2 regions of the Photobacterium carnosum genome follow, and region 2 is predicted to be linked to the other one. Evidence: riboswitches for the same ligand, from Rfam matches in the RefSeq annotation. Region 2 holds a riboswitch; the other holds the start of a gene.
The links. Region 2 has a riboswitch for thiamine pyrophosphate ahead of thiB (thiamine ABC transporter substrate binding subunit). Riboswitches for the same ligand answer to the same signal wherever they lie in the genome.
Positions count from the first base shown of each region.

Region 1: it holds a riboswitch for thiamine pyrophosphate, as region 2 does, so the genes downstream of both, thiD (bifunctional hydroxymethylpyrimidine kinase/phosphomethylpyrimidine kinase) here and thiB (thiamine ABC transporter substrate binding subunit) in region 2, are expected to answer to the same signal.

Region 1 covers NZ_WMDN01000001.1:156,664-161,095, forward strand. Annotated here, with positions in the region: gene GLP24_RS00675 (hypothetical protein) at 1-333, opposite strand, end outside; gene GLP24_RS00680 (lecithin retinol acyltransferase family protein) at 438-959, opposite strand; TPP riboswitch at 1,491-1,591, shown strand; gene thiD (bifunctional hydroxymethylpyrimidine kinase/phosphomethylpyrimidine kinase) at 1,700-2,542, shown strand; gene GLP24_RS00690 (ABC transporter ATP-binding protein) at 2,532-3,299, shown strand; partial or broken gene GLP24_RS00695 (ABC transporter permease) at 3,370-4,095, shown strand; gene GLP24_RS00700 (ABC transporter substrate-binding protein) at 4,188-4,432, shown strand, end outside.
Region 2 covers NZ_WMDN01000013.1:73,668-78,099, reverse strand. Annotated here, with positions in the region: gene thiP (thiamine/thiamine pyrophosphate ABC transporter permease ThiP) at 1-1,278, opposite strand, end outside; gene thiB (thiamine ABC transporter substrate binding subunit) at 1,291-2,253, opposite strand; TPP riboswitch at 2,398-2,514, opposite strand; gene GLP24_RS13060 (DUF547 domain-containing protein) at 2,543-3,325, opposite strand; gene leuD (3-isopropylmalate dehydratase small subunit) at 3,454-4,056, opposite strand; gene leuC (3-isopropylmalate dehydratase large subunit) at 4,070-4,432, opposite strand, start outside.

The DNA.
Region 1 (4,432 bases), on a different contig from region 2:
ACGAGATTCTGTCAAATTAAGTGCGTGTTTATGCTCTTCAACTGTTATCTTCTTTTTTAGTTCATCATAGCTATTAAGTATTTCTACAATAGTATAGTTACCAATCTCATCAAGTTGAGTCTTAGTGAAATTCTTCCACAGTTCTTTAAGTGCATCTTCACAGCGCTCTAAATAAAATGATGATTTTTTATGAACCTTTTCATCTCTTTTGTCTATACGATTTGTAATAAACGTCATTACAGCAATCGTAACCCCTAAAGTCACAAAAACAACGCTAACTAAACGCACCAAAGGTAAGAAATAAACTATTTTTTCCACAATATTCCCTTTCATAAAAACTGCATAACGCTGCCATAAACGGCGAAAAACACACGGCTATACTTGAGCGAAGTGAGAATGCCGCGTGTTTGAAGTCCAATTTAATGGACTTTGTTATATTATCTATCCCATACTCTCCAATTATTACTATCCATGTTAAATCTAGCATTAGTTTTCACACCAGTTAAAGTACTATGAATAAAATCTATAGCCTCCATATCATCAGGATCTATAACTAATCCCAAAATACATCCAGACACAAACTGATGGCAATTAAACTTTAACAATCCATAATTATATACATTACCAACATGTGATTCTGCAACAGAGGAAATATAATCACACCCTACAGGATTAACTCCATCACAAGAAACATAAATACTTGAACCACACATTAATCCACCCAAACCAGATAGAAACTCATCTGAAGAAACTTTTTCCACAACACCTTTACTATTTAAATGAACAATTTCATCACACCCAATGTAAATACCTGAATGTTGAATAAGAGAGCCAGAAATTATGAAATCACAATAAACAACACTACCAATAATAGGAATAACTTTATCAAAAATATAATTATCAATTACATGCTCAGCCACATTTAATGGAATTAAAGCATTTTTTATTAATGTAAACATAGTTTCATCCTTGATCTCTAAAATATAGCAAAGAACTATAACGAATTAACATATAACAACTTATTATATTAACAACTTGCCCGAATTTGTTCTTTGAACACGCGCCCGTATTTATCTTGCAATAATATAAAAATCATTATAAATCAGATACATTTTTAATTGTTAATCCCGATAATAATCACAAAATCGGAAGCAGAATATAGGACCAACAGAACATAAGACAGCCATATCTTTATTTTAAAAACTCAACACGCGGCAAGTAGATTCCCTATCGCCCTCGCGGGCATTCACTGTAGGGAATGACGGCTGTTGTTTGGGTGTATGGGTTATCTGAAAGAATGAACATAGGAGCATAGTGGAGGAACAATTGAAAAATGACGGTCGCTAATACATAAAAAATCACACCCCATCACAACAATAAAACCTTCACCAATTTAATCTATTATTTATTAACAATCTCGCGTAATGTTTGTAACGTGTTATTTCTTAATAAAATAGAGTGACAATTCAATTATTCTGAATTAGGATAATTGCCATTAGTCGGGGGGCGTTAAGCTGAGATCACTGTAATGGTGGGACCCGTTGAACCTGAACCAGTTAACACTGGCGGAGGGAACTAACTATCAACGGATTACCAACGTTAATAGATGCAAGCTAAGTCAACTGCACACTCTCATACCGCAGTTTACACTTCCCCGCTTGATAACTTGTTCCTGATGCTAGCGCGTAAGGAATGAAATATGTCACACAACCCATCATCGCATCACACAACTACTCCTATTGTATTAACGATTGCAGGATCAGACAGTGGCGGCGGCGCAGGCATTCAAGCCGATATTAAAGCCATTTCAGCAACAGGCAGTTATGCTTGCTCGGTTATTACGGCGATTACCGCCCAGAATACTCAAGGTGTTAGCGGCATATTCGCCATTCCTCTTGATATGGTTGAGCAACAGCTGGACGCCGTATTCAGTGACCTCAATATTCAAGCCGTGAAAATTGGCATGCTCGCCGACAGTGATATTATTCAACTGGTTGCTGCTAAAATTCGTCATTACCAACCTAAGTTTTTAGTCATTGATCCGGTGATGGTTGCCACCAGCGGTGATGTGTTATTACAACAACATGCCATTACTACCCTCAAAACAGAATTACTGCCACTGGCTGATATTATTACCCCTAACCTACCAGAAGCCGCTGCATTAACAGGTTTAGACATTCCACAATCACTGGCTGATATGCAAGCGATGATCGGTGCGTTACGAGATATTAATCCTCATGCAGTGTTACTCAAAGGTGGGCATTTAGAACAAAGTAGTGATAGCACTGATTTACTCATTCTCGCCACTGACGTTATTGAACTGACAACACCTCGCATTAACACCAACAACACCCACGGCACAGGCTGTACCCTATCTGCGGCTATCGCATCTTATTTAGCTCAAGGCAATGATCTTACAACGGCAACTACCTTGGCTAAACGCTACATTACCGCCGCCATAACCGCCGCCGATGAACTCAATGTTGGTCATGGTCACGGCCCAGTAAATCACTTCTTTGCAGGTCATCACCATGTGCGTTGATCTGGAAATTACCATAACTAATGGCAGTTTACGCTATCACTCAAGCCCCCGTTCAAATACAAATAAGGCGGTAATTGAGAACCTTAATCTGACTATTGCCGCTAATAAATGGACTTGTCTGGTCGGTAAAAGTGGCTGTGGTAAAAGCACCCTGATCAAGTTCTTAGCCGGATTACTCAACGAAAGTACCGAGTGGCAAGGTCAACTGACAATTTCAGACAATCAGCCTTTAACGGGGCGAGTGGCTTATATGGCACAACAAGATCTGTTATTACCTTGGTTAACGGTGTTAGAAAATGTTTGTATTAGCAGTAAGTTCGGTCATCACAACTCAACACCCAATCTAAAACAACGGGCAATGACATTATTAGAACACGTTGGTTTAGCAGATAAACATCAACTACTACCACAACAATTATCGGGCGGTATGCGCCAACGAGTCGCCCTCGCAAGAACGCTGTTACAAGATCAACCAATTGTATTAATGGATGAACCGTTTTCAGCATTGGATGCCGTCACTCGCTATCGCCTTCAAGATCTGTTTGTAAAGTTACTCAAGCATAAAACTGTAGTATTGATTACCCATGATCCTCAAGAAGCGATTCGATTAAGTGATCAGCTGTATATTTTGCAAGGCGAACCCGCTTTCGCGACGGCATTATCGTTGCCGCCAACATTGCCACCACGGCGCTTTGATGCTGAATCAGCCAGCCACCAGCAACGTATTTTTGACATATTGGCACACGATCATGACTGATATTACCCGTTTAACCACCACATCGCCCCATCAACAGCGGCACCGACAGCATGAACTTGCAACACCGATACGATTACTGATCAGTATTAGTGTGCTACTCGGATTATGGCAACTGACGGTGGTGGCATTCAACTTACCAAGCTTTATTTTACCGCCACCGCTTGATGTCGCGCAGCGGTTAATAACACGTTATGACGTATTGCTAAGTAACACTTGGGTCACAGCTCAAGAGATCATCCTTGGGCTAATACTCGGTTTATCATTAGGGCTATTTTTTGCCTTACAAATGCTGCTGTTTAAGCCCGTTAAACAGTGGTTATTACCGTTACTGATTGCCAGTCAAGCCATCCCTGTATTTGCCATCGCTCCGGTATTAATGCTGTGGTTAGGCTACGGTATGGGATCCAAAGTGGTAATGGCAGCGTTAATTATCTTTTTCCCCGTCACCACTTGTTGTTATGACGGCTTACGTAATACCCCCACCGGTTACCTTGAGTTATCCGCCACGATGGGCGCGACCAAATGGCAGCAACTTAGATATATTCGTTTTCCTGCGGCCTTACCTGCCCTTGCTTCTGGCATTCGAGTTGCGGTAGTTATCGCGCCGATTGGTGCAGTCGCTGGCGAATGGGTGGGTGCGAGCAAAGGCTTAGGTTATTTAATGCTCCAAGCCAATGCACGGATGATGATTGATGAAATGTTTGCCGCGCTGTTTATTTTGTCATTATTATCAATATCACTGTATTTCATTACCGATAAATTATTAAAGCGCTTTATTCCATGGCAACGGTTGTAACAGGCTAATGCTTTACCTAATACCTATTTTTAGACTCACTCTTTAAAGGATCTATTGTGAAACGTATTTTGTTAATTACCACAACAATGTTGATGCTGTTTGGCTTCTCGGTCAGCGCAGATGCGACAACCGCCCCCCAAAAACTCACTAAAATAAGCCTAATGCTCGATTGGTTTGTTAACCCTAATCATGGTCCGATTATTATTGCCCAAGAACGGGGGTATTTTAAACAGCATGGAATCGAGGTTGATATTCAGCAACCTGCCGATCCATCATTACCACCGAAATTAGTCGCCGCCAATAAAATCGATCTTGCCGTTTCTTATCAACCTAATTT
Region 2 (4,432 bases):
AATATGCAGCATTGGTTGGCTAAGGGTTTTGATCACATAAGGCAGTGCCATTAAAGCATTAACTCCCACCACAACCCAAAAAGCAGCGCCATAGGCATCGGTATATTGACGCAGTAATAAGAAAATACCGGTACTTAACACTAGCCCTGGAGTAACTAAAATAATGGTGCCGATCATTTCAATACTATCGGCACTCAAACGTTGTTTATTTAAGCGTAATTGTCGACTCGCGAGTAAGATCATCACCCCCAAAACAACCGCTAAGCTACATGCCATGACCGCAATTTCAAGTGAATTAGCGACTGCATGCCACAGTGCAGGTTGTTGTAATAACTGCGGTAATTGACGGTTTAACCCAGCAACAAAAACGGCAATAATTGGTGGGATCACCAGTAATATTGCAGCCACGATCCAACTCCAATCCCACCATTTTGCCCGCCAATTATCTTGATAATTAACCACATTTTTACCCACAGAGGCACTAAAGGTTGCTAATGGTTTGGCAAAGCGATGGCTCAGTAACACTAATCCGCCACAAAGTAACATTTGCCATAGCGCTAAAATCGCACCAGTTGCAAGATCGAAGTCGTAGCGAATTGCTTGGTAAATCGCAAGTTCAATGGTGGTTGATTTAGGGCCGCCACCCAGTGACATGATCACCGCAAAACTGGTAAAGCACAGCATGAAAATAAGCCCGGCTACATGGGGTAATTGTTGGCGTAGTCGAGGCCAAGCGACAAGTTTAAATTTATGCCAACCAGTAATGCCTAAATGGGTGGCTAATTGGTGCTGTTCATGAGGGATTGATTCTAAACTTTGGAGTAAAAATCGCACGGCTAATGGTAAGTTGAGAAAGACATGCGCCAGCAAAATGCCGCTTAAACCATAAATATTGAGTCGGGGTAATCCGAGCCAGCTTAATCCATGACTAATGATGCCGCTTTTACCGTAGATCGCTAATAAGCCAAACACCGCCACTAATACAGGCATCACTAGCGTCATAGCAAACAAACGTAATAACAGTTGTTTACCTATAAAATTGCGTCGTGATAGTGCGTAAGCAATCGCAATTGCAGGCACAATACTGAGTAAAGTAGACAGCAAGGCTTGGTAAAAACTAAATCGCGTCACATGACGTAGATAAGGATCATGCCATAAGCTACTCAGTTGCCATTGTCCAGCATGAAGTATAAGGCTGGTGATCGCGGCGATCACCAGTAATAGAATAAGCCCGACACTTAATAGTCCGGGCAATAATTGAGTTACACGTTTATTCACAGCGGTATGCCATTATTGGGTCAGCGCTTGCTGCCATTCTCGAATCCATGCTTTACGCTTGTGAGCCACTTCATCAGCACTAAATTCTAATGCTTTATCTGGCATCGTTAATTGATTAAATGCGGCGGGCAGTGGTTGTTTGGTGACAGGGTACATCCAGTTGTGGGTCGCAATTTGAGATTGAAAACCATCACTGACAATGAACTGCATAAACTGATCAGCCAGTTTAGGATGCGGGCTGTTTTTCATTTTGGCTGCGACTTCAACTTGCATGTAATGGCCTTCTTTAAAGTTAGCCGCTTTATACTGGTTTTTGTGCTCTTCCATAATGTGATAAGCCGGTGAGGTGGTGTATGACAACACCATATCGGCTTCACCATCAAGGAACATGCTGTAAGCTTCTGACCAGCCCTTTGTTACCGTTACTGTGTGTTTAGCAAGTTGTTGCCATGCGGCAGTCGCTTTATCACCGTACACTGATTTTATCCATAACATCAGCCCTTGACCGGGGGTTGATGTGCGCGGATCTTGGTAGATCACACTGATGTTTTGATCGTTAACTAGCGCTTTTAAACTGGTGGGTGGGTGGGGTAATTTGGTGCTGTCATAAACAAACGCAAAGTAGCCGTAATCATAAGGAATAAAGGTATCGTCGTGCCAGCCTTTTGGAAGGGTAAGTTTACTAAGATCAACATGTTGCTTGGCTAATAACCCCGTTTTTTTGGCTTCGGTCATGAGGTTGTTATCAAGCCCTAACAGAATATCAGCTTTACTGCTGTTACCTTCTAAACGGACTCTATTTAAAATAGAAACGCCATCTTCTAACGAAACAAAGTTAACCTTGCAACCGTCACATTGGGCTTCAAAGGCTTTTTTGATGATCGGCCCCGGTCCCCACTCTGATGAAAACGAGCTGTAGGTATAAACATTAAGGGTGTTATCGGCGGCAAAAACGTTACTTGAGAGTAACGACATTGATATTAACGGTAAAAGTGTATAACGGATTTTCACTATGCGCTCCTGATGTCAGCATCCTGCAAACAAAATAAAGAGAGAGAGCGGCACAGGCTTGAGAGGTTTTAGTATCATGCTGTAATAGCAGATTGGCAGTGGTGAAATACCAGTGCGTTTCTCAATTCCTACGCCAGCATTACCTGGTTCAGGTTCAATGGGTTCTGCTATATCAATCAAGATAATAACAACAATCTCAGCCTAATGGCTCCCCAATGAGAACGCGAGTATTGTACCCGTAACTAGCGTTAAGTTATAGCTTCTGATTTAACAACCAGTTGTAATCAAATTTGATGTTATTGCCATTGATTTTTTTATGCAGTCGATAATGATTTATATGCTGCAATAAAGCCTGTCTATTACCAAAATCAACGCTATACCAGTCATAAATTGATGATAAGGTCGTTTGCTTTGAGTTGGTATGTACCCCTTTATTACTATTAATAAAACGGCTGGCGGCAGTATTCAGTTGCTGCTCAAGCTGATGGCTGTCAAAGACTTGAGGTAGTAAGTCAGGGCACCCTAAGCTGGCGCAATTGACCGCATAATGAATACGAGGATCGCGCCAGATCGGACGTAATATACGATGTTCTATGTCATTTAAACTTAGGGTTTTCTTCATGATAGTAACAATGGGTTGATCCCATGGACCAAAACTGAAAAAACCACCGAGTTTAGTAATTGAGGTGAGTGGATAATTATCAAGGATCAATTGGACGGTAAGGGCATTATAAAGATTAACCCAATAAGCAAATTGAACATTACGATTATATTGGCGAGGATCAAGCTGGCTCAGTTGATAGATGTAAGTATGTAATTTTTGTTTATCAGCAGGAGTCACTGCGCTGTAACGAAATAGGGTTTGGTGTGGTTCTACAACCAGATATTTATTTAATAACTGTTGCCATTGCTGATGATCAATATCCTGTTGATTGGTGGTAACTTGATCTTGCCAATAAGGCAGTAGATTGGCCTTTGGTGCTGCGAAAATATTCAGTGACCAGAAAATGAGTAACAAGCTCAACATTATGCGCATAAATAACCTGTTTATAAAGATAAGAGAATGATCAAGACCGTTATGGTGCTGGGTTTATTGCAGTGTAAAGAGTGAGGTCATAAATCAACGCCTGTTTACTCACAGGCGTTTTTTATTGAACAGATGACCTAAGCAAGATAAGTGGGAATATTCGCCTCATACTCAGCAATTTTGGTTTGGTGTTGTAGGGTTAAGCCGATGTTGTCTAATCCGTTTAACAAGCAATGACGACGAAATTCGTCAATTTCAAATGGATATTGTTTGTTATTGGCATTTACTGTCATTGCTTTTAGATCAACGGTGATCTCAGCGGCGACGGTTGTTTCTACAAATTCAAATAATTCATTAACCTGTTGATCGGTAAGACGAACAGGGATCATTTGGTTATTGATCGAATTGCCATAAAAAATATCAGCAAAACTGGGGGCGATCATCACTTTAATGCCGTAATCAGCAAGGGCCCACGGAGCATGTTCACGTGATGATCCACAGCCGAAGTTTTCTCGTGCCAGTAAAATGGTTGCACCTTGGTAGCGAGGGGCATTCATTATAAAATCGGGATTAGGTTGTTGGCCGCCATCATCTAAAAAGCGCCAGTCATGAAATAAATGTTGTCCAAATCCAGTACGGGTTACTTTTTGAAGAAACTGTTTTGGAATAATGGCATCGGTATCAATATTGGCGGTATTTAACGGTACTACCAATCCTGTATGCTGAGTAAAGCCTGTCATAGTTATGTCCTTATTATGCCGATAGCGGCTCAAGTTGACGAATATCGACAAAGTGTCCTGCACATGCCGCCGCCGCAGCCATTGCTGGGCTGACTAAGTGGGTACGACCATCTCGGCCCTGACGACCTTCAAAGTTACGGTTACTGGTGGATGCGCATCGCTCTTGGGGGCCTAAGCGATCATTATTCATTGCAAGACACATAGAGCATCCCGGTAGTCGCCATTCAAAACCTGCCTCAATAAAGATCTTATCAAGGCCTTCTTGTTCTGCTTGAGCTTTGACTTGCTCAGAACCAGGTACGACTAAGGCTTGGACGTTAGCTGCGACCTTGCGGCCTTTGGCAATCGCGGCGGCTGCACGTATATCTTCGATGCG